Regions from separate parts of the Thermoleptolyngbya sp. PKUAC-SCTB121 genome, predicted to be linked through region 1. Evidence: riboswitches for the same ligand, from Rfam matches in the RefSeq annotation. Region 1 holds a riboswitch; each other region holds the start of a gene.
What was found. Region 1 has a riboswitch for cobalamin ahead of JTM80_RS15595 (FAD-binding oxidoreductase). Riboswitches for the same ligand answer to the same signal wherever they lie in the genome.
Positions count from the first base shown of each region.

Region 2: linked by a shared signal. The riboswitch ahead of JTM80_RS03605 (HupE/UreJ family protein) and the one ahead of JTM80_RS15595 (FAD-binding oxidoreductase) in region 1 are both predicted to bind cobalamin.
Region 3: linked by a shared signal. The riboswitch ahead of JTM80_RS20410 (sirohydrochlorin chelatase) and the one ahead of JTM80_RS15595 (FAD-binding oxidoreductase) in region 1 are both predicted to bind cobalamin.

Region 1 is NZ_CP070366.1:3,806,608-3,814,570, reverse strand. It holds gene lepB (signal peptidase I) at 1-664, opposite strand, end outside; gene JTM80_RS15595 (FAD-binding oxidoreductase) at 706-1,473, opposite strand; cobalamin riboswitch at 1,502-1,676, opposite strand; gene JTM80_RS15590 (efflux RND transporter permease subunit) at 1,822-5,343, opposite strand; gene JTM80_RS15585 (efflux RND transporter periplasmic adaptor subunit) at 5,518-6,885, opposite strand; gene JTM80_RS15580 (hypothetical protein) at 7,008-7,178, shown strand; gene JTM80_RS15575 (PHP domain-containing protein) at 7,347-7,963, opposite strand, start outside.
Region 2 is NZ_CP070366.1:854,457-862,419, forward strand. It holds gene JTM80_RS03585 (hypothetical protein) at 270-1,370, shown strand; gene JTM80_RS03590 (DUF1049 domain-containing protein) at 1,473-1,718, opposite strand; gene JTM80_RS03595 (hypothetical protein) at 1,793-2,518, opposite strand; gene JTM80_RS03600 (DUF1350 family protein) at 2,718-3,539, opposite strand; gene JTM80_RS03605 (HupE/UreJ family protein) at 3,660-4,361, opposite strand; cobalamin riboswitch at 4,385-4,521, opposite strand; gene JTM80_RS03610 (Gfo/Idh/MocA family protein) at 4,663-5,790, opposite strand; gene JTM80_RS03615 (vitamin K epoxide reductase family protein) at 6,173-7,111, shown strand; gene JTM80_RS03620 (cation-translocating P-type ATPase) at 7,367-7,963, opposite strand, start outside.
Region 3 is NZ_CP070366.1:4,998,808-5,006,770, reverse strand. It holds gene JTM80_RS20430 (glycosyltransferase) at 738-2,138, shown strand; one part of gene JTM80_RS20425 (IS630 family transposase) at 2,502-2,828, shown strand; one part of gene JTM80_RS20425 (IS630 family transposase) at 2,831-3,385, shown strand; gene JTM80_RS20420 (PhnD/SsuA/transferrin family substrate-binding protein) at 3,369-3,740, opposite strand; gene sipA (regulatory protein SipA) at 3,975-4,229, opposite strand; gene JTM80_RS20410 (sirohydrochlorin chelatase) at 4,244-5,467, opposite strand; cobalamin riboswitch at 5,585-5,764, opposite strand; gene JTM80_RS20405 (ion transporter) at 5,914-6,753, shown strand; gene cysC (adenylyl-sulfate kinase) at 6,867-7,427, shown strand; gene JTM80_RS20395 (DUF1818 family protein) at 7,457-7,822, opposite strand.

The DNA of each region.
Region 1 (7,963 bases):
TCCTGCCAAAGCGAGCGATCGGATAGAAGCGAAAGATGGCTCGACCGATGATGTTTTCAACGGGCAAAAAGCCCCAAACGTGGGAGTCGTTGCTGTTGTTGCGGTTGTCGCCCATGACAAAGACGTGGCCCGGCGGCACCGTTACGGCACGCATTTCATAGCCTGGTGGTTCGGCAATATAGGGTTCCGTCAGGGGTTTTCCGTCGATCCAGACTTTGCCCAAGTGAACCTGCACCGTTTGTCCGGGTTGACCAATCACCCGCTTGATGAACGCCTGATCGGTCGTGTAGCCCAACTGCTGAAGCTGGGTCGGCGGGTCGAAGACCACGATGTCGCCCTGCGCCGGAGGATGCAGCCGATAGGATACTTTTTCGACCACTAGGCGATCGCCCACTTGCAGCGTCGGCACCATCGAATCAGACGGGATATACCTCGGTTCTGCCACAAATAGCCGAATGACTAGCGCCAGAGCAAGGGCGATCGCCAAAACCAGCCCATTTTCTCGCTGGGTCTTCCAAAAGCTGGCGCTGCGCTGAGTTTCCAAGTCTGAGCGATCGCCCGCAGGCGCTTCGGATGGCTTTGGAGATGCAACCGTTGGGCTGGGTTCGATGGCGTTGGGCAGCGAGGCGTTTGATGCAGGGGGGTCACCGGGCGGAGTCGTCATGGGAAAACGCAGGCGGCTAAGAAGGGCGGTTAAAAGGCGTTCTAAAAGGCGTAAAACGATTCTGAGCGTACCTGGTCTAGTTTAGCCCCCAGCAGCACCGCCATGTCCTGAAGCTGGGCCGGGCGATCGCCCACCGCGCAAATTTCCACATCCACGCCTCGCCAGTCAAGGTGCATCTGGCTCAAGGTTTGGCGAATCTGGTCTGGACGGGTGGGTAAATAGCCAAATGTCGGCCACCGCTGCGAGAGCGATCGCCAATCGGCCTGGTAGGGCAAATAGTCTGGCGTTTCTGGATTTGCCTGCACCAGCCACACAGGTTGGTCAAAGCCCTGCTCATAGAGCCAGTCAATCTGACTTTTTAGGGGGGCAATCCCAGAGCCTTCAGCAATGTAGAGGCGCGGTCGGTCGGGAAGGTGCGCCAGCGTCATCAAGCCGTAGGGGCCGCGCAGGGCGATCGCCCCACCGATGGGTAAATCTTGTAAATAGGCGGAACTCCAGCCCACCCGCGACACGCACAATTCCACCTCTGGGCAGCGCGAGGGCGACGACGCGATGGAGTAAATCTTGGTGAACTGCTTGCCGTCTCGCTGAAATCGGGGCCAGACCGACTGCCCCGGCAAAAACCGGAAGGCTGGCTGATCCAGATGGAGGCGAATGGCCTGAATCGTTGGCGTAAGGGCGATCGACGACAGCACCGTACCGACGCAATCCATGGCCGGAAGGGGAGTCGGCGGCGGGGCGATCGCCAAACGAAGCGCAGGCCCGTGAACCTCCGCCTTCGGAGGCTGCGGCCGTTCTAAATGTTGCATCTTTACCTCGACCCGTGCATCGCGGGCATTGCAATGGGCAGCATCGGGCGGGCATTCTGACTTTGAGGCGGGTTCTGTGATGGGCCCTCAGACCCTCGTCGAACCGCTCATTCACAGCTGCGGCACAGCGCCGGATTTACACCGGACTTTCCCCACAGATACGGCCAAGCTACAGGGCGATCGCCCTTCGCATGGCAAACATCTGCTGCCTGGACTGATCCTCCAGACAACCCGAATTCGTCCCGAAATTGTAGCTCGGATCGGGTCAGGTCGTCGCAAGCTGAAAATTACGGAAAATTACGGATCGTTGCAACCCTGGCAGACCAGGGGCTGGGCTAGCGTCCCTGCCTACTTGGTCAACGGCTGCTTGCGAGTCGATCCGCTGAGTTGCCGCAGCCGCTTTGCGCCCAGCGTTGCGCCTTTGGCCCAGGGCACTTCATGCAGCAGCGTGTAGAAGCTAGGGATGATAAACAGCGTCAGCAGCGTCGCCAGCGACAGACCAGAAAACACGACAATGCCCAGCGGCCGCAGGAATTCTGACCCTTCGCCAATACCCAGCGCCAGCGGAAACATCCCCAGCACGGTGGTAATGGTGGTCATCAGGATGGGCTGGAGGCGCTGCGGTGCGGCTTGCAGCATGGCACTGCGGTGATCCAACCCTTGCTCTTCGCGGATTTGATTCGCCAGTTCTACCAAAATGATGGCGTTGTTGACCACAATGCCCACCAGCAGCACCGCGCCCACAATCACCGTCGCGCCGATCGCCGTTTGGGTCAGGAACAGGCCGAAAATGCCCCCTGCCAGCGCCAGGGGAACTGTCAGCATGATCACCAGCGGATCGACCAGCGAGTTGTATTGCACCGCCATCACCACAAACACCAGAAAGGCAGCCAGCCCCCCCAGCAGAATCAGGGATGAACGCACTTCCTGGGCGCTTTGGGCACTGGCGCTGGGCAGGCGGCTCACGCCTTCGGGCAGCGTCAATCCCGCCAAGATCGCGTCCGATTCGGCGATCGCATCGCTGAGGTTTGCGCCATCCACCAGGTTGCCTACGATTTGAACAATTTGCCGCTGGTTAATGCGCTGAATTTCTCCGGGCGCTTCGCCAGCCTCGATCCGTGCCACGTCGGCCAACCGCACAAGCTGTCTACCGCTCGTAAAGACGGGCAGTTGGGCAAGCTGGGTCGGGCGCTGGATGGCATTGTCGGCAAGCTGCACGCGGATATCCACTAGGCGATCGCCCCGCTGAAGTTGGGTCGGAACCGATCCGGTAATGGCGGTCTGAATCGTGTCACCAATGTCTTCGGTGGAAAGTCCCAACTGCGAAGCCCGCTCCCAGTCTGGGCGCACCTGGATTTCGGGCTGCGCCTGATCCGCATCAGGGCGATAGCGGGCCTGCCTGGCCTGCGAATCGAGCGCCGCCAGCACTTCGCGCCCCGCCTGCTGTAGGGCACGGGTATCGCTCCCCTGGAGCAGGATATCCACATCGGCCCCGCGCACAGGCGAGTTATTCACAATCAGCCCGCGCACCGATTCTGGACTCAGCCGCAGGCGCGTTCCCACCAAGTTCAGCCGATTCAGTTCGGCGGTCATCCGCTCAGTAAACTCAGCCACATTGGTTCCTGGCTTTAGGGTAATGGTGCTGGAGCCGCGCAGGGGATTGGCGTTGGTATTTGTGCCAAACAGCGACCCGCCTGCGGTGGAAAAGAGATACTCCACTTCGGGCTGTTGCAACAAAATTTGATCCGCTGCTGCCATCACCCGGCGATTGTCTTCCAGGGTTGTGCCGGGGGCAAACTGGGCGTTGAGCCGGGCCTGGCCCGTGTTAATGCGGGGCAGAATCTCCTGTGGCAACTGACCCGCCATCCAGAAGCTCGTGCCGCCAAACAGGGCGATCGCCAGCCCAATCACCACCAGCCGATGCCGCAGCACCCACGATAGCCCCCGCACATAGGTATGGGTCGCGTCGGCCAGTCGCGCTCGAAACGCCCGTAGCGGAGCCGAATCGCCCACCCGACTCGACCAGCGAACCGCCAGCAGCCGCGAGGTCAGCATGGGCACCACCGTCAGCGCCACGATCAGCGAAGCCGCCACCGCAAAGCTAATGGTGAGAATCAACTGGCTAAACAGCAGCGAAAAGAAACCGCCAATCAGCAAAAAGGGCAATACAGACACTAAGTTGGTGGTCGTAGACGCGACCAGCGCCGACTCTAGCTGCTGGCTGGCTAATTCCGCTTGCCGCAGGAGAAACGCCGTCGCGCTGACCCGTTTGCCTGTGCGTCCACGGGTCACATTTTCAACATCGCTGCTGGGGGCATAGTCGTTTCTACGGCTGTCATAAATCCCGTTGCCATTCCCATTCCCATTCCCATTCCCGTTGGCATCGCTATTTCCGCTTCCATTCCCGTTGCCATTGCCATGTCCATTGCTGGAACCGTGACCGTTGCCATGTCCATTGCCGTAACCGTAATCATGCCCGCCGCTGTTCGATTCATCCGGTATTTCCCCATCCTCGGTCGTGGAGTATTCAGCAGTCTCAATGCTGTTTACGGCGCGGCGACGCTTGGCGGCCTCTACGCCCTGCACGATGCTCTCCAGCATCACGATGGAGTTGTCCACCACAATGCCCACGCCCAGCGCCAGACCGCCTAGGCTAAACACGTTTAGCGTCAGCCCGAAAGTGCCCATGAGCAAAATCGCAATTAGCGTGGCCAGAGGAATGGCGAATACGATGATCAGGGTTTGGCGGAGTGAGCCTAGAAACAGAAGAACGGCGATCGCCGCCAGCAGCGCCCCAATCAGTCCCGACATGGCCACGTTGGAAATCGAGTTGCGAATAAACCGCGACTCGTCCAGCGTGGTGCGAACCGCCATGCCCGTTGGGAAGAGTCCCGCTTGCTCCAGTTCTGCTAGCCGCTGCTTTACGCCTTCTACCACCGACACCGTATTGGCATCGGGCTGCTTTTGAATGCTGACCTTGACCGCTGGATCACCGTTCAGCGTCACAAAAATCCGCTGTTCCTCAGTGCCATCCACCACCTGCGCCACATCTCGCAGGTAGACGCGCCGCGCTTCCGGAAAACTGCTGGTCGATGCCTCGCCGCCAGACGCGCTGCTGACCCCGTTTACAGGCAGCGACAGGTTCCGCAGTTCCTCTGCCGACTGGAACCGTCCGACGGTGCGGATCAGCACTTCCGCTTCCCCGCCTCGCAAGCGGCCACCCGATATGTCCTGATTGCGCCCCCGCAGCGCGTTGAGCAGATCGGTCAAGCCCACGCCTAGCGCTTGCAGACGATTGATGTCTACATTGACCTGCACCTCTTCGCGCACGCCGCCCGACACATCCACACTGGCCACCCCCGGCACCACCGACAGTTCCCGCGCCAGTTCTTCGTCGGCAAACACGCGCAGATCAACCGACTGGAGCGAATCGGATGTCAGCGCAAACTCATACACCGGAAGCTGGGACGGGTCAAACTTAAAAATTCGCGGCTCTTGAATCGTGTTGGGCAATCGGCTGCGGGCGCGGTTGAAGGAAGCCGTTGCGTCGTTTAAGGCGCGATCGATATTGCCCCCAGGACGAAAGTAGAGGTCTACGCTGACCTGTCCCTCCCGCGTCTGAGAATAGATCTGCTGCACACCATCGGTCGCCGAAAATGCCTGCTCCAGCGGCCGCGTAATCTCGTCTACCGCCACCTCTGGCGCAACCCCCGGCGCATCCACCCGCACCCCAATGCGCGGATAGGTAATCGACGGTAGCAAATCCACCGGCAGCCGCACCAGGAAGAAAACTCCCAAGACGATAGCCGTCAGGGTAAGCATGAGCGTGCCGATGTGGCGGCGGATGGAGAGGGTGCTGAGGGAGGTCATGGGTGAGGAGGGGGAGAGAGGGACGGGGTCGCAGGGGGAGGGGGGCTTGGTTGATTTTGGATTTTGGATTGCCAGTTGAGTAGCTTCCCAGTGGCTTTTCAGTGGCTTCTCGGTGGCTTTTCAGTGGCTTTTCAGTGGCTTCGGGGCTTCTATCTTGACGCGACCTCGGCCCGTCTAGCGTTCTGAGAGGATGCTTAACCGCACGGGCTGTCCGTCTTCTAGGGGGCGGCTGCTGCGGAGGACAAAGGATTCACCGGGCTGGAGGCCGGAGAGGATTTCGATGCGACCGTTAGCGCGATCGCCCACCTGCACGGGGCGAGCGACGGCTCTGGCTTCTGCACCATCGCCTTCCACCACAAACAGCACCGAGTCGTTGCCCTCGCCGCCTGCTTCCAGCGCCTCTTCGGGAATCACCACGCGGCCGGCTTGCCCCGCCTGAAATTGCACTCGTGCCAGCAGTCCGCTCCCCAGTCGGCGGCTGCCGGAGTTGGGAATCACCACCTCCACGGGCACCAGACGAGAGGCAGGGTCGGCGGCGGGAGAAATGCGGCTGACGCGGCCTGCAAAGGGTTCATCGGGAAAGGCATCCAGTCGGACTTCAACAGCCTGGCCGACCCGGAGTTGCCCCAGGTCAAGCTCCGATACTTGCACGGCCACCTTTAGGGCGCTGAAGTCGCCGACCCTCAGCACTTCGTTGCCCGGTTGCACCAGGTTGCCCGGCTCCGTTAGCCGCTCCAAGACAATGCCCGTGAGGGGCGCGGTCAGCAGGCTGAAGGTCTGGCGTTCGCGGGTTTCGGCGACGGTGGCCTGCTGCGCCTGGACGCGGCGCTGGGCTGCCACGACTGCCTGCTCGCGGGTGCGGATGCGCTCTTGGGCAGAGCGAAACACCTGTTCCGCCGAAAGAGCAGCGGTTTTTGCCTGGTCTGCCTGCTGCTGGGAAACGGCTCCCTCAGCGGCGAGCTTTTGCAGGCGATCGCTGTCCATCCGGGCCTGCTGAAGCTCGACTTCGGACTGGGCCGCCTGGGCGCGGGCATCGCTCACTTCTGCCTGAGCCTGGGCCACCTGCGATTCCAGGGCGGCCAGTTCTGCCCGATTTTGGCTGACGGCGGCAGACAGCAGCCGACTATCCAGCCGTCCCACTACTTCGCCCTCTCGCACCGAGTCGCCCACATCTACGCCCAACTCCAGGAGCCGCCCCTCTGCCTGCGATCGCAGCGATGCCTGCCGCACGGGTTGCGTCGTGCCGGTGTAGGTAGGCGCTTCCTGCAAGGCCCCAGAGCGGGCGATCGCCGTTTCCACCGAAGCCGGGCCGCCTTGCCCTGGGCCACCCGGCCCGCCGCCCGGTCGCCCGCCGCCGGGGCCGCCTGCCTGCCCTGGCTGGGCCTGCTGCGCCTGCGCCGTTTCCGAGGGAATGCGGCATCCGGCGATCGCCACTAGCCCCACCAGAGAACAGGCGAGAAACAGGGCAAGGTTTGAACCGCGAGGCGGACGACCGCCCTCCACAGGCTGACAATTCCAGAGAGACGAGAGAGAGCGCAGCATAAATATCAAGTTTGGGGACAATCAAGCTTGAGGACAGGACTTGAGGCAAAGTAGCTGGAGGCCGACAGCGAATCTGAATCTTCTAGAGACTTGAAAGACTTGAAAGGCTTGAGGGAGGCGCTTTGCCAAACAGGGGCGGCCAGGCGCGAAACCTTGGCGCAGAATTCCGGCTGGAGACTGCTACGGAAGTCAGCGACGAGTCAGGGTTGGCGGAAGACCAGCGCGGGGCGCGAATGGGGCGCGAATGGGGCGTGAAGTTGGCGAATCACGGGCGGCTTGCAGAAAAAGCCTGAGCCGTGCAAACCCGGCGCATCAAGAGGGCATGGGGTGCGGGCGATCGCCTTCCGGCAATCGTTACGCTTTGTAAACCTGGCCCTTACCATAGTATTAACTGCCTCATCACACCTGGGCAATCTACCTCTAGAGATATAGGAAGACCCGGAAACCCAGTCTGGGCGTGACTATTTTCCTATTGACCCGGAGCTTGCCCCAAACTCGCAGGTCTGTGGAACGAGGGCTTGGGCAGCGCGTTGCAGCGGCAACAGCAGGCACAGCGGCAGGTTGAAGCGGTTGAGGGCATAGGGCTGGTCGGCAGCCTCGCCGGGGCCGTGATAGTCGCTGCCGCCCGTTTTCAGCAGCGAATGGCGATCGCACAGGGCTGCCAGTCGCTCAATTTGACCAGGCGTATGGGACGGGTGATACACCTCCAGACCCATGAGTCCTGCATCCAGCAGCGCCGTCAGCGTCTCTTCTAGCGGCCCCCCACGAAACAGATAAGGATGCGCCCACACGGGCACTGCGCCGCACTCGCGCAGCAGACGCACGCCGTCCGTCGCCAAAAACTTTTCGTATTGCACATAGGCAGGGCCGTCGTCCCCCAGAAACCGCTCAAAGGCTTCGTGTGCTGTTTGTACATAGCCTGCATCCACCAGCGCTTTGGCGATGTGGGGCCGACCGGGAGCCATGCCCACACCCAGCTTCGGCATTTCAACCGAACAGCCCAAGGCCGCTAGCTTGTCGAGGATTTGCTGGGCGCGGCGTTTGCGGCCGGCGATGTGGTCTTGCAGCACGGGCGCAA
Region 2 (7,963 bases), 2.5 Mb from region 1:
AGATCCCCCTTATTAAGTAAATCCCCCTTATTAAGGGGGACTTCTGGAGTGGTTCGGCTCGGTTCCCCCCTTTCTAAGGGGGGCTAGGGGGGATCGAAGGGCTTTAAAATATGCCCTAGGGTGTGGCCGCTTTTGTGAGGGTTTGACCGCAGACATTGAATTTTAGTTACCCTTGTACTGTTACGTGCAAGGGTCAGACAATTCTGAGTTACGATCAATCAGGTTTTTCTTCATCAGTGCTCCCCGATGGGGCGAATGGTTAACGCGGCATGCCTCCTACGAAACTGACCGATTCTGACAAGCAAAAAATTCTGGCACTGTATCGCCAGTCAGACGAAACCACCACCTCCCTGGCTCAGCAATTCAGCGTCAGTACCTCTACAATTAGCCGCATTCTGAAGCAAAGCCTGTCGGAAGCCGAATATGACGCGCTGATTCAGAAAAAGCGAGCCGCAGGCAGCAGCAAGTCTGAAGCTGAGAACGCCACCGACGTATCCACTGCCGCTTCTACGGCGGTGGCCCTGGAATCAGAAGAAGATCCGCAGCCTCCCCAGCCAGACGTGTTTAGCGCTGTGCCCCAAGCCGTGCCCGAAGCCGTGGAGCCGGATGCGGACGAGATGGACGCAGCCGAACCAGACTCCGCACGCCGGGATGGTCGCCGCCAGCGCCGCCGTTCTGGGAGCGTTCCCCCCGAACCCAGCAAGCCATCCACAGTTGCGCCGCCCAAACTGGCTAAAAAGAAGCGGATTGATGAAGATGGGGCGATCGCCTCTGTTGAATCGGCCTTCGCTGCGGATGCTGAGCTTGTGGAGGAGGATTCGGCGGAACCTGTCGTCGCTGAGCTAGAGGCAGTTGAGCGCGACATTCTGAAGCATGAAGGCGTTTTCACGGATATTGACGAAGAAGATGACGACGACCTGGATGATGAAGACCTGACAGACGACCTCGACGACGACCTGGATGACGATCTGGACGATGAAGATGACGGCGAAGATGACGGCTCCTTGCTCGACGCAGCCGTTGAGCTGGACGACCTGACGGGCGGACTGCACAGCAATATACCGCTGCATATTGCGCCGCTCTCGGAAGCCAAACTGCCCAAGTCCTGCTATCTAGTGGTCGATCGCACGTCGGATTTAGTGACTCGGCCGCTCAAGGACTTTGCGGGGCTGGGGCTAATTCCCGACGACCAAGAAGAGGAGCGGACGCTGCCTGTGTTTGATAATCATCGGGTGGCCAAGCGCTATGTGCGGAGGATGCAGCGCGTGGTCAAGATTCCCGACGGTCAGGTGTTTTTGAAGGCGAGTCCCTATTTGCAGGCGAAGGGCATCACGCGTCTGCTGATCGATGGGCGGGTATATTCACTCTAGGCAGAGGTCTAGCTGAGGGGATGTCTGGCTAAGCAGTCTGGCTAGGCGGTCTGGCTAGGCGGATACTTGGGCGATCGCCCGGTGTTCTGCTACCAGGCGAGGCTATTCGTCCTCAAACGGATCGCCCTCGTCCAAGCTGCGGGCACTGGAAGCGCGATCGCCCGGTAGCACCAGCGCCGCGCCCAGCATCCCTGCCGACGCGCTAAACCCCAGCAGCAGCCCGATGGGAATCGGCACCGTCCTGCCTGTCAAAAAGCGGAGTTCGACAGGGGTCGCGTTTTGCACCGAAAGCAGGGCGATCGCACTCACCCACAGCGCAACAATCGAGGAAACCAGGACGTTTAGCATGGCGGCAAGCAGGCAAAAGACCGAAGGCTGAAATCCAAAACCCAAAATCCAAAATCTAAAACCCCAAAGCTGGCTCAGGGTGAAGCAGGCGTGCAGGCCTCATTCAAGCAGATGACCAGTACCGACTGGATGGTCGCATCTTCTCGAAACTGCTGCGTTTCGTTGTATTCCGCTATGGGCGAGGGATAAATGCCCGCTGTTTCGCTGTTGCCATTGCCCGTGCCAAAGGACAGGTTGGTGGCGGGATGCTGGGCAAACCGGACGTATTCCCGCGATTCGTTCTGCGTATTATACGACAGGGTGGCATCGCCATAGATCTGCTCTGCTTGAGCGATCGCCGTACCGGGGCCCACGCCGCGATCGGTGCGGTAGCTGGGGTTATCGGTCAGCACGCCCTGCACCACGTCATCATCGCCAAAGCTCTCGCCCGCCAGGTACAGCACATAAAACAGTGGCTTGCCATTCTGGGACACGGCGATCGCATCGAAATCGACGATAAAAGGCGACTGAACTTCAAACGTGGCATTGGGCAGCGCTTGCTTGAGTTCTCCCAGCGTTATGCCCAGCTTCGCCGGGCCGATACCCTCGGCTGAAATCACAAACAGCGACGGATCGGTTGGCGCTGGGGCAGAAGCCGTGGGGCTGGGCGCGGGAGCAGAAGGCGCAGGCGAGCCTGGGCCAGCCGTTGGCGACGCGCTAGGATAGGACGAAGGCGGCTGGGCATCGTTGCATCCGACCAGCCCCGCCAATCCGCCCAGCAGCAAGCTCCCCAGCAGCAGTTGTCTTGTGGATTGTTTCATCAACCGACTTATCAACCGACCCATTGCTTTCTCCTTCTGAATCCCACGCCGACTCCGTGACGACCTCAGCATAGCGTTTGTACCAGAGCGTCGGCTTCCGGTTGTGCCGGAAGACGCAATCACCGGACAAAGATTGCTACACCTGTTTTAGCAAGCTGTCCTGATTTTGCCCTGACTTTGCTTGATCTGGCGGTACGGGCTATTTAGGCAAATTGAAGGCGGCAACCGGATTAAGCCATCGCGTGATGGTGCGCTTGAGCTGAATGAAATCTCGGTTTAGCCCCTGCTGCATAAACTGTCCGAGGGCATCCAGCGGCGTAAAGGTTGCACCGGGCTGCCATTTCAAATCTTGACCCATTGGTGTTAGGTGGTTGCCGCCCAGCGTATGCAGCGTGGTCATGCCTGGAAAACGGCGAGTGAGAACGTCCGAGAGCGATCGCGTCTGGTCGATATCATCCATTGCAAAGCGAATCAGCAGATTGCGCCGCACCTGATACTGCCGCTCGATCAGCGTGTAGGTTTCTGTCGGCGATGGCGTAAATTCTACATTCAGCAGCGGCGCAAACTGGGGCGGAATCTGGGAAGAAAACTGGGTCGAAAACTGCGACATTTGATCCAGAAACGGAATCGATCGCCGCGCTGGATAATTGTTAAACGACAGAAAAACGTTGCCTGCTCGCTCTTGCGACGAGCGGCTGCCGATCAGCAGATGCAGCTTGCAGCCCATGCTGTGGCCCAAACCATAGAGCGGCACGTAGCTGCGACGAAACACACGCTCCAGCAAATATTCCTCAGCCCGGAGGAACGATCGCAACACCTGGCGGGCGATCGCCTCATGGTCAAACGTGTTGACAAAGGGCGTGGCAACAACGGCATAGCCCTGCTCTGCTAGATGCTCTAGTAGCGAGCGATAGGTGACCTGCGGAGCCGCCGCCACAAACGCCCCGCCCAAAAAATGAATCATCGCTGTCGGGCTTTCTGGCACCACCAGCCAATTTCCGCCCAGTTCTCGCCATTCCATAGGTAAAGAAGGGTGAAGCTCTCTCTCATGGTAGACGATGTGGCAGCGGGTGGGGGGATAGGAAAGGGATCAGTAACTTTATCTCTCGATCCCCTGCTTGCTCTCTATCCCCCGCTTGGCTTAAATAGCCTGCAACAAAAACACCAGCCCCACGCCTGCGATCGCCAGTCCAGGCAGGGTCAGCGCTCTAGCCCGTTCGGATGTGCGGCGCAGCAAGCGATCGCCCAGCCATCCTGCTCCCAAGGCGATCGCCGCCTGGATCAGCGTGAAACCCAGCAGATAGGCGGATAGGGGCGACGGCGTTGCACCAATGATTGACTCGCCGTAGGCATAGCCGTGGAATACACCTGCCAAAACTCCAAAGGCGATCGCCCCACCCAGAGGTAGTGTCTTTTGCAGCCCCAGCCCCAGCCCGATCAGGAACACCGACAGCGCAATGGCAATTTCAACGGCGGGCAAATCCACTGAATTCAGGTGTAGGGTCGTGCCGCCCAGCGCTGCTAGCAAGAAGCTGATAGGAAACAGCAGTCCCCAGCCTTGCTTTGCCGCCAGTAGCCCAATCGCCACCACAAACGCAAAGTGATCTAGCCCAATGACGGGATGGGCCAAGCCAGACAAAAACCCTTCCAAAAAGGTTTTGGGCGTTTCGCCTCCCAAGGCGTGGTGCGCTAGGGCTGGTTCAGCACAGAGCGCCATTCCTGCTAGCAAGAGCAGTGCGCCGCTGCGCCAGCCCGCGCCAGGTTTGCTGGCCAGGACGGTTCGCCGATCGCGCGCTCTGGGCGATTTCGGGAATTTCCGGGTTCTGGTGATGCTTGCCTTCATGTCTGTACCTCGCAGAGTCTAAATTGGCAAAATGGCGCATCGGCGGGCATCCTGACTGGTCGGGCGGGGTGTCTTGCCCAACTTCACAGTTGCGGGACAGCGGCAGACTTGCACTGCACTTTCCCCAATCGGCGCGATCGCCAATCTCCAAAGGCTGTTCCCCTTTGAGAGCCGATGAGCGACTGAAATCATAGCACCGTTTGCAGGAGCAAACACGCAGAGTCACGAATGTTCAAGGAGCCAAACGCTTTGAGACACTCCAAAATCATCAATCCAAAATCATCAATCCAAAATCTAAAATTCAGTCTGCAACCGGGACGATCGCCCCCTGCTGTGCCATTGACCGAGACAACGCTTCGAGGATGGTGATTAGCTCCGTGCCAACTTCGCCCGACGACAGGCTGGAGGGGCGATCGCCCCGCACACAGTCCACAAAATGTTCGCAGGCGCGGCGCAGTGGCTCTTCGCGGGAAACGGCGATCGCCCGTCGCTCTTGGGTCGTGGGCAAGAATTGTCTGTCTTGCTGCATCAGCGCTCCAGTTTGCAGCACCAGCGAATCGGTCGCCATTTCGTCAAAAATTAGCGAGGCGCGATCGCCCACCATGCTCAGCCGCCGCTGTCGGTCGGGATTGAGCCAGCATACCTGCAGCGTCGCCTGAAATCCGCTGGGATAAAACAATCGCGCCCAGACTAGATCAGATACTCCCGATCCTCCCGATCCTCCCGATTGCACTGCCGTTTTTGCCTGGTTTGTTTCCTGGGCGATTGCCCCAAGCTGTGGGGTTAGCGCAGGCTGCAACCAAACCGTTCCCCAGGCTTGCCCCTGCACGGGTCGCTCTTCCAGCCAGTGGTTAAAAATGGCAATGTCGTGAATTGCCAGATCCCATAGCGCATCGACATCGGAGCGCACTGGGCCGAGGTGCGTCCGGCTGCTGCTGCCATAGCGCACCTGCCCAAGTAGCCCTCGCTGAACGAGCGATCGCCCCGCTTGCACGGCTGGGTGAAACAAGTAGGTGTGATCTACCACCAACCGCCGTCCTTGCGCTGCCGCCAGTTGGCACAGTTCTCGCCCCTCGGCAGCGCAGAGCGCCAGGGGCTTTTCTACAAATCCGTGTAGCCCCCAATTCAGCGCGGTTCGCAGGAGTGCTGCATGGGTGCTGGCGGGTGTGGCGATCGCCACGGCATCTACCCCATCCAGATCGAGCGCGGCTGCCCAATCTGTAAGGGCAAGAACAGCGGGCGTGCGATGTGCTAGCCCAAGCTGGTTCACCGCAGTTTGCAGGCGGGTGGTGCTGGGATCGGCGATCGCCACCACGCGCCCCCCCGGCAGCGCCAAAAAATTTCGCAGCAGATGCATTCCCCACCGCCCCAGCCCCAAAATCACAATGCCCACTGACGGTGAATCCTGGGCTGCGTCTACGTTGCTCACATTTTTCGCTCACATTATTTTGCTTACACTTTTTGCTTACACTTTTTGCTCAAACTTTTTGCTCGCATTTATCCTGAATTTTCGGGTCTGAATTTTCGGGACTGGCTAAGGCATTGATCCATCTCGCCTGCTATTTTCCGCCAATTTATTTGCTCATTGGCTAATGATTCACCTAATTTGCCAATTTAGCCTGCTCACTCTGAAAACTCGCATCCTCCGATCCGTCTTAGTTCCGTCTTAGTATCGTCCTCTGTCAATGTTGTGGAGCGATGACCCCCGCCAACCCACTTTTTTCGGCTTTGAGCCACAATAGGGAAGTTGGGATGAGCCGACGGGCTGTATCCTGATGAAATCTATTGCTGAGTTGACAGAAGTAGGTGCCATGAGCCGCCGTCGTCAAACCCCCTGGCTGCATCGCCAGTCTCGCAAGGTTATTGGAGCGATCGCCCTACTGGGTGCGCTAAACACTGCCTATCTCACCGCGACTCGGCTGTTTGGTGGAGAGGCAGCCTGCCCCACCAGCGGCTGTCAACAGGTGCTTTCTAGCCCCTACGCCACGCTGTTTGGGCAACCGTTGGCGCTGTTTGGGCTGCTGGCCTATCTAGGCATGGCGGCGTTTGCCTTTGCGCCGCTACTGGTCAATCCTGACCAAAACAAAACCCTGCGAACCAGTTTAGACAACACGACTTGGTTGCTGCTGTTTGCAGGCTCCACCGCCATGCTGGTGTTCAGCGGCTACCTGATGTACATCATGTTTTCCGAGTTCGTGGTGCCCTTCGGCGCAGCGGGCATCTGCGTCTATTGCATTGCATCGGCGCTGTTTGCCCTGGCTATGTTCTTGCTAACGATGTTTGGGCGAGCCTGGGAAGATGTCGGACAGCTTATTTTTTCCGGGATCTTGGTCGGCGCGGTGGTGCTAGTAGGTTCTCTAGGTTGGCACAACATCATTAAAACGCCGCCCAGTGAGGCTGTGAACGGGCCATCCGTGCCGCCTGTAACTACCGTTTCGGGGCAGGCAGAGGTTGAGTTGGCTCGCCACCTGAAGCGTATTGGCGCGAAGATGTTTGGTGCTTACTGGTGCCCGCATTGCCACGATCAGAAGCAGCTCTTCGGTCAGCCTGCCGCGGCTGAGATTCCTTACATCGAATGTGCGCCAGACGGAGCGAACTCCCAGACTGCCTTGTGTCGCGCCACGCCGCAGGTGACGGGCTATCCTACCTGGGAAATCAACGGACAGTTTTACTCTGGCACCCAAACGCTGGAGCAACTGGCCAAGGCTTCTGGCTATCAGGGCCCGACCAACTTCCAGATTTCTCCGTAGGGGCGCTGTCCTAATTTCGAATTTGGATTTTGGATTTGCGATTTTGGATTGCTAGCCGAGCCTGTCGGGGTTTTCTAGCAGTTTCATTCGTAGCACCACTCAGGAGAATTGATATTCAAGGGCCGGTTTGCAAGGGCTGATTTTAAGGCTGAGCATCTGCCCCCTTTAGTCCTCCTTAGGGGCGAAAGGGGGGAGTTTTTATCGTGTTCCTCTGGACGTGTTCCTCTGGAACTGTACCTCTGAAACCCTGTACTGTTAGTCCCCCACGCCTGCCCCTTTGCCCTGCCAGCGCGACAGTATTTTTTCTAGCTCAATCCAAACAAAGAGCAGCAGGCTGAATCCAAGACAAATCAGCAGTTCCAGGGGGCTGAGGATTTGGGTGCCAAAGAAGTTTCGCAGCGGCTCGACGTAGATCAGCGCTAGTTGCAGCAGGCTGGTAAAGACGACGGAGGTGAGGACGTAGGGATTGGAGAAGGGGTTGAGTTCTAGGGTTAGGCGGGTGTTGGATCGAATAGCTAGGGCATGACCCATCTGGGCCAGGCACAGCGTAGTGAAGACCATTGTCTTCCAGCGATCGGGGTCGCCGGGGATGGTTTGGGCAAGGTGATAGCCGACGACCATTTGGGCGATCGCAATGATAGACAGCACCACGCCGATGCGGATCATGTAGGTGCCCAATCCTCGTGCAAAAATGCTCTCTTTGGGATCGTGGGGCGGGCGACTCATGACGTTGGGTTCCGCAGGTTCTACTGCCAGCGCCAGGGCGGGCAGTCCATCGGTGACCAAGTTCATCCAAAGGATTTGCAGGGGCGTGAGGGGCACGCCGCCAAAGGCAAACAGCGGCGATGCGGC
Region 3 (7,963 bases), 1.2 Mb from region 1:
CTATCCGGGTTGCCGCAGAGTTGGCTTCCAAACCACAAGATAAGGTTGACCCTGGTCAAGTCAGGTCCCAGTTTGAGTTCAGCCCATGTTAGCCCAGGGTCAGCACAGAATCAGCACAGGGTGCGAGCCGCCTGCATCGGGTTCTGGTTTTGTAAATTGCAGGGTTTGCAAATTGCAGGGTTTGTAAATTGCAGAGTTGGTTTTGTAAAGCGTCGTGCTTTCTTTGCACTTTAGTCCGGGAACGCAATTCCCGCGCTTGAAGTAGTCTAAGTTCCCCTGATGATGGCGCTTTGACTGTGATGGCGCTTTGACTGATGACGCTTTGACGTGTTTCCCTTCGCGCTACAGACATTTTGCCTTGCAGATGTATTGCAAGGTGATACGCCGACTACAGGCGGTTCGTCCCTCGCGTGTTCCTGATTTTTTCGTTCACCCCTTCCGAGACATCGCTCATGTCGTGACCTAGCACATTGTTGGCGTACCTCTGCTCTATACAATGCCCCTGGAGAAAAACTTAAAAAGCAGCACGCTCGATACAGCGTTTAATCGCTCCACACGGCACAATATGGCAGTGTAAAGGAACCCTAACGAACATCACGGCTTATTTCAGGATTGTTAGCGGTTCGCCGATGGTTCACTGGCGAGGTCAGACCAACCGGACAGGAAGATCCTATCCTAGCTAGAGGGTTGGCTTGGCTGCGGTGTCCGGTACGATATCCAAGTCTACGAGGTTAGCAATGTCCCAGACCCCTCCCGTATCCCAATCGCGTCATCCTAGGGCAACGTTTTCTGCTGGGCCCCAGCGGCAGGCGATCGCCCTTATCCTGGTTCATAATGATCCGGCGCTGGAATTTCAGCGCGAAGAAGCCAGCGGCAGCCGGGTATACGTGAATCAAATCAGCGAGGCGCTGGCCAAGCTTGGCTGGCAGGTGGATGTGTTTACCCGCAAGACGAATCCCGACGATCCAACGATCGTGCAGCATTCGCCCCACCACCGCACGATTCGTCTGGTCGCTGGCCCGCAGGAGTTTATCCCGCGCGATCGCCTGTTGGAGCATATGCCCGCCTTTGTCGAAGCTTTCCGTAAGTTTCAGACCAAGGACGGATTTCACTATCCGCTGGTGCATACCCACTACTGGCTCGCAGGCTGGGTGGGGCTGCAACTGAAGCAGGAGAGCAATATTCAACTGGTTCATACTTACCACTCTCTGGCGGCGGTTAAATACGCAGGCATGGCTCAAAAGCCGCTGGTTGCCGACCACCGCATGGCCGTAGAGCGGCATACGCTCGTCGGCGCGAACTGCATCGTGGCAACCAGCCCCCAAGAGCAAGAAACCCTGCGGGAATTGGTGGCCACTCCCGGCAACGTGCAGGTGATTCCCGGTGGCACTGACTTGGATGTGTTCCACCAGATGTCGCGCAGCGATGCCCGCGCCCAGTTGGGCCTGTCGCCCTCGGAAAACGTGGTGCTGCATGTAGGACGGTTTGACCCGCGCAAGGGAATTGAGACGCTGGTGCGAGCCTGTGCCCAAATCAAGCAAATGGATACCCTAGCAGGGGAACCGCTGCGGCTGCTGCTGGTGGGCGCGGCCGACGATGCCGAGAGCCTGGCCGAGCGCGATCGCATCCAATCGCTTGTAGCCGAACTGGGGCTAAACGCCGTCACGGAGTTTGTCGGTCAGGTCGGACACGATCGTCTGCCGCTGTATTACACCGCTGCAGATGTGTGCGTTGTGCCCAGCCAGTTTGAACCCTTTGGGCTAGTGGCGCTGGAGGCGATGGCCTGCGGTACGCCCGTGGTCGCGTCGGATGTTGGCGGGCTGAAGTTTGCCGTCGTGCCGGAGGAAACGGGGCTGCTAGTAGCTCCTCAGGATGTAGACGGCTTTGCGGGGGCGATCGCCCGCATTCTCAGCGACGACCTCTGGGCCCACCGTCTGCGTCGTCAGGCTTCCCTACGAGTCCAGCAAAACTTTAGCTGGAGCGCAGTGGCCGCTCGCCTCAGCGACCTCTATCGCAGGCTGCTGGCACAATCGCTCACAGGCGATCTGCTGTCGGTTCCGATGGCTCCAACCACCGCAGCCGCCCTCAGTTCACTGCCCGCCGAGCCGCTGGAGCAGCCGCTAGTGAATGTGTCTTAGCATACTGGTTAGAATGCCAGGACGTAGATAGGACGCACAACAGCACTGGCTGCCTTCTGCGCTGGGCTGGCTAACCCATCTAGGAGTCAGGAATTAAAGGAATCAAAAGGAGTGTGGGTGTGCCTGCGCTCCTTTTGAGTGTTGTCGCGGGGACTGGCTGCCGCAAATACGGCGCAATCGTTATCTCCCAAAAGCTTCTCCTCAGCCTAATAAGTAGATAGACCAGATTAAAAAACAGATCCTGAACCCTGCGCCGCCCGCTGCGCGGGCGGCGCAGGGTCTTTGGGCTTTATATTTATTATAGCACTACGTATTTGGGTTAGGACGTTATCATAGAGCCATCAGGAGAGTTTAGGAACACCTATGCCCGCCCCCTACAGCTACGACTTGCGTTGCAAAGCGATTGAAGCCGTGAAACAAGGTCACCGCAAAGTTGATGTCTGTCGAATGTTCAACATCAGTCGCAATACCTTAGACCTGTGGTTGAAACGGGAAAAAGAAACGGGAGATTGCCGAGCGATGACTGGGTTTCAGCGAGGAAATCGGCATAAGATTACCGACTGGTCGCGCTTTCGTGAGTTTGTCAAGCAGCATGGGGATCAGACCCAAGCGAGACTGGCAACCCTGTGGGGGGATAATGTGACACAGCAGGACATCAGTCGAGCCTTGCGAAAGATTGGGTTTAGTCGAAAAAAAAGACCTATGGCTATCGGGAACGAGACGACCTGAAGCGACAAGAGTTTCAAGAGCGCTTGAGGAGTAAGCTGCCGCATCAGGTTGTCTATGTCGATGAAGCAGGCATTGATCATCGAGACGTGTATCCCTACGGCTACTGCGAGGTTGGAGACCGCTTCTATGGGCTTAAATCAGGAAAACGCACCGAACGAGTCAGTTGGATTGCGGCCTTACGAGAGAACAGCCTCTTTGCGCCAATGACCTTTGCTGGCTCGTGCAACCGGGACTTAGTGGAGAGGGGGTTGGAGGAGTGCTTAGTCCCCCAACTGCGAGCGGGAGATGTGATTGTGATTGACAATGCCAGTTTCCATCATTCTCAAACCATTGAAGAGATCGTGGCTCAAGCAGGGTGTGAGATTTGGTATTTACCCCCTTATTCCCCAGACTTGAACGAGATTGAGCATTGGTGGTTTGTGCTGAAGAATTGGATGCGGCAACGCTGGGATGAGTTTGATAACTTTCGCGATTGTGTTGATGCTGCTTTTAGAGAATGCCCTAACGTGACTGCGTAGGGCTATAGTTGGAGCGAATCAAGCTGACCAGTGGTGTGGCTTGAGTGCGGGCGTGGATGGTGACATATTCAGATGGGCCGGCCCAAACCAAATCCAGTTGATTGGTTTGCAATGCAGAGGCGGCCGTGAGCAAATCATCCATAGGAAAAAACTCAACGGAAGTTTCTAAAACGTCTTCCAAAGCCGCCCGAAACGGATCGTACTTTTCCTTTAATTCATCAATTCCCTGAACATCCGTAATTGCGAATCTAATTTTCTCAGGTAATTTGACAGTGGATACCCGCGAAGCCGTGGAGGTTGCACTACAGCCAGCAATAAAGAGACTGGAATACCACAGGAAATTGCGTCGTTTCATGGCATTTTGGGGACTATGCTAGATTGGCAGAACTCAGCTTAGAGTTCCCGCCCATCATAAAAAGTCACCAAAGCATAAATAAGGTTTACCAAACTTATTTAATCTTATGCTTTTGTTAAGACTTACGCAGTTAGACGATTTCTCGTGGGCGGCGCTCGCGAGAAATCGTTCAAAATCCAGAAAACTTATCGCAAGTGCGTAAGGTCTGCTTATTTTGGAAAGCCACAGGTATCGTTACAGACTTCCTGATTCCACAACCTTTTCGAGATACTGACTTTCTAGCAAAAACGCGCCGCGCCCAAACCGCACGCCCCAATAGCCACCGGGACGGCGATCTAGCACAATACCTTCTTCTCCAACCTTAATCAGGTCGGGTGGACGCAGCATGGGCATGGGTTCTGCGGTTTTGAGGTAGGTTGGCAGGGCGATCGCCCGCACCCGATCGCCCACCTGAAACACCTTCTCCTCTGTTCCATCTAGTTCTGCCATTGCTTCACCCTCGTTCAGGGAACTTGCCAGATTTTTTCATGATACTGGCTCGGTTCCGCATAGGGATCGATCATTTCGCCATGATGATGATGCCCATGCGTATGGCCGTGGGGATGCCCGTGGGCGTGGCTGGGTTCATGGTCATGCGTAGGGTCATGCGTGTGGTCATGCGTGTGATCCTGCGGATGGCTGGGTCTATGTGCATGATCTTGAGCATGATTTTGGGCATGTTCGTGATCGTGTCCGTGATCGTGTCCATGATCGTGCCCATGATTGTGCCCGTGTGCGTGTGAATCCCTATGATTGTGCCTGTGTGCGTGCGCGTGGTCATGCCCGTGGGCTGCGCCATTGCCGACAGCCGCCAGACGAAACTTGCACATTTCGCAATTCATCTGCACCTGCCCAAGCTGCGTTTCGATTTCGCGATCGCGCAATACAGAAAACAGCGTCCTGTGCAGCCCCATTTCTGGCAGGCAGACCATCGAAACATCGGGAAACTGGGCCTGCTGTTGAGCAGTAATTGTGGCAATTTTCTTGACCAGCACGCCCGTAAACAAAAAGTAGGGCAGCACGATAATCCGCCTGGGCTGATACAGACGGGCGCGGCGGAAACCCTCTTCTAGCCGGGGGTGGGTAATGCCGATAAAGCAGGTTTCGACGGTGTGATAGCCGCTGCCTTCCCAGAGAATTCGCGCCATTTTGTATACGTCGCCGTTGGCATCGGGATCGCTAGCTCCGCGCCCCACAAACAGCAGCACTGTGTCTTCCCGCGCAATGCCCTGGGGGTTCCACTGCGGCTGGTCGAGATCTGCGAGGCGCGATCGCCATAGATCCAGAATTCCTGGCGTAATGCCAAAATGCCGCCCATAGTGAAACGTGACTTGGGGATGGCGCTGGCTGGCGCGATCCAGTTCATTGGTCACGTCGAACTTGTTGTGTCGCGCCGCAAACAGCAGCACAGGCAGCACCGAAAGGTCGGTATAGCCCTTGGCAACGCACTCGTCTACGCCCTGCTGAATCGATGGCTCCGTCAGTTCCAAAAAGCAGGGCACGACCGGACGCGAGAGATCCAACGCCTGATACGCCGCTGCAAAATCTAGCAAGCCCTGGCGACCATCGGCATCGCGGCTGCCGTGGCCCACCAGCAGCACCGGACGCTGCATCGGTAGCGGGGGAAGATCGATCTGGGGCGAATTTCCGAGGGCGATCGCCCCCTGCTCTGACTCCAGAGGATACATCAGCGGCTGCGCTAGCGACTCAGAGTTTGCAGCAATGGGGAAATTGGACTTTGAAGAAACAGGGTCAATAGAAAGGGTCATAAAAATCAAAACTCCGTTCCCGTGCGACGCGAGAGCTAGAGTGAAAAAGCAGCAGGCTGGCGTTCTGGCTGGGGAGCTTTGGATGATTTGGATGATTTGATGTTTACCCAACGAAACATGCTCCAGCTCCCATCACAGTTGCGGCACAGCGCCGGACTCTCACCGGACTTTCCCACCCTGCGGCTGTTCACATGTGCCTAGCCATCTTACCCCAGGCGGGGAGTCGTGGAATGGGGGAGAGGGGGATTGGGATGTGTCCCAGATTGGGAATGAGGGGATAATAAGAGGATCGCGGAATCGCGTCCTTCCCCGGATTGCGTTTTCAATTGCGTTTTTTTCAATGCGTTTTCAATTGCGTTTTCCCAATGTCTTTTCGCAAGCGCATCGCCTTTTACCTCGAAGATATCGACACGCCTACCGGAAAGGCGCTCAACCTGCTGATTACCGGGCTGGTGCTGCTGTCGGTGGCGATTTTTGTCGCGCAGACCTATCCGCTGTCGGAGGAGTGGCGGACGGTTTTGGGGGCGCTGGATTTGGTGCTGCTGCTGCTGTTTTCGCTGGAATATTTGCTGCGGCTGTGGTGTGCGGAAGATCGACTCAAGTTTGTGTTCAGCCTCTTTGGGCTGATTGATTTGATGGCGATTTTGCCATTTTTCTTGGGCGCAGTGGATATTCGGTTTATCCGCATTTTCCGCTGGTTTCGGATTTTGCGGCTGGCGCGATTTTTTGAAGGGCGGACGGTGTTTGGCTATGTCACGACGGAAGACAGCGCCATTGTTGCCCGCATTTTGTTCACGCTGTTTTCTATCGTGTTTGTCTATTCTGGGCTGATCTATCAGGTCGAACATCCGGTCAACCCGGAGCAATTCAGCACGTTTTTTGACGCGATTTATTTCTCGATTTCGACCATTTCAACGGCAGGCTTGGGGGATGTGGTGCCAATTACCGATGGTGGGCGATCGCTCACCATTTTGATGCTATTGACCGGAATTTTGTTTATTCCCTGGCAGTTGGGCGATTTGATCAAGCAGTTGGTTAAAACGGGCACTCGTGTCGCTGTGCAATGCTCAAATTGCGACCTGTCGGTGCATGACTCGGATGCCTTGTTTTGCAAAAACTGTGGGACGCGGCTGCCTGCAAAGCCAGCGTTTTTTCCGGGAGAGAGTGATACAAATCCAACCCAAGTGGAGAACGTGATCAAGTAGACTAGGGGGCAGTTTTATTTCTGGTTTTCCAGAGCGTTCTTGGTTTGCGCCCGTCGGTGCCCCCAAGAGCGTGCTGGTTCTTGTGCTAGTTCTATCGTGAGGAGCAAAAAGCAATGCAGCAGCGAGGGGTCACAGTTTGGTTTACCGGGCTGAGCGGCGCAGGCAAGACGACGATTCGCATGGCGGTGGAAAAGGAACTGCGCGATCGCGGCTTGGCGGTAGAGGTGCTGGACGGCGACATCGTGCGCCAGCATCTCACCAAGGGGCTAGGCTTTAGCAAGGAAGACCGGGACGAAAACATCCGCCGCATTGGGTTTGTGGCGCACCTGCTCAGCCGCAATGGCGTGATTGTGCTGGTGTCGGCGATTTCGCCCTATCGGGATGTGCGCAACGAAATGCGCGATCGCATCGGAGATTTCGTGGAAGTGTATGTCAACGCGCCGCTCAGCGTGTGCGAAGAGCGCGACGTGAAGGGCCTCTACAAAAAAGCACGGGCGGGCGAAATCAAGCAGTTCACAGGCATCGACGACCCCTACGAAGCGCCGCTGAATCCGGAAGTGGAATGCCGCACCGATCAAGAAACCCTAGAAGAGAGCGCCGCCAAGGTGCTGAATTTCCTGAAGCAGCAGGGATATCTGACTGGGCAGCCTGCGGCCTCGCTCAAACAGCAGTAGGGAGTCTAAGCAAGGGGACAGAAAGGGGACTAGAAAACCCTGAGCGACTGCGCCGCCTGAATTAGTCCTGGTACGGCTGCTGCGTTCCATCCCATCTCGGCACGGCGGCCCGTCAGCAGGATCATCCGCAGACTGTAGGACTGGGGAAACCCTTCGACCTCCAGCCAGAGGCGATCGCTCTCCAGTTCACAGGCAATCCGCTCCTCTTCCATCAATTCTGCCGTCATCTGGCTCATGGTTTCCGCCAGTTGCCCCGCCAGCCGACAAAAATCCTCCAGTTCCGCTGCGGTTAGCTCCAGCGCCCAGTCGTCGCCGCCAACGAGTCCAACAAATTCGGGCGCGTCTTCGTCCCAGCCGATTTGCCAGCCGGGGCCGCGTTTGAGGGTGCGAGGCATTGGGAGTGATATCGATTTTGGATTGGCGATTTTGGATTTTGGATTGGCGATTGAATGGCAGTCAAGAACCTGCGGGGCTTCTCGCAATTTCGTTGGTAGCTCTTGGTTGTAGCAAGCCTCAAGCGTGCTGTCGGAATCAAT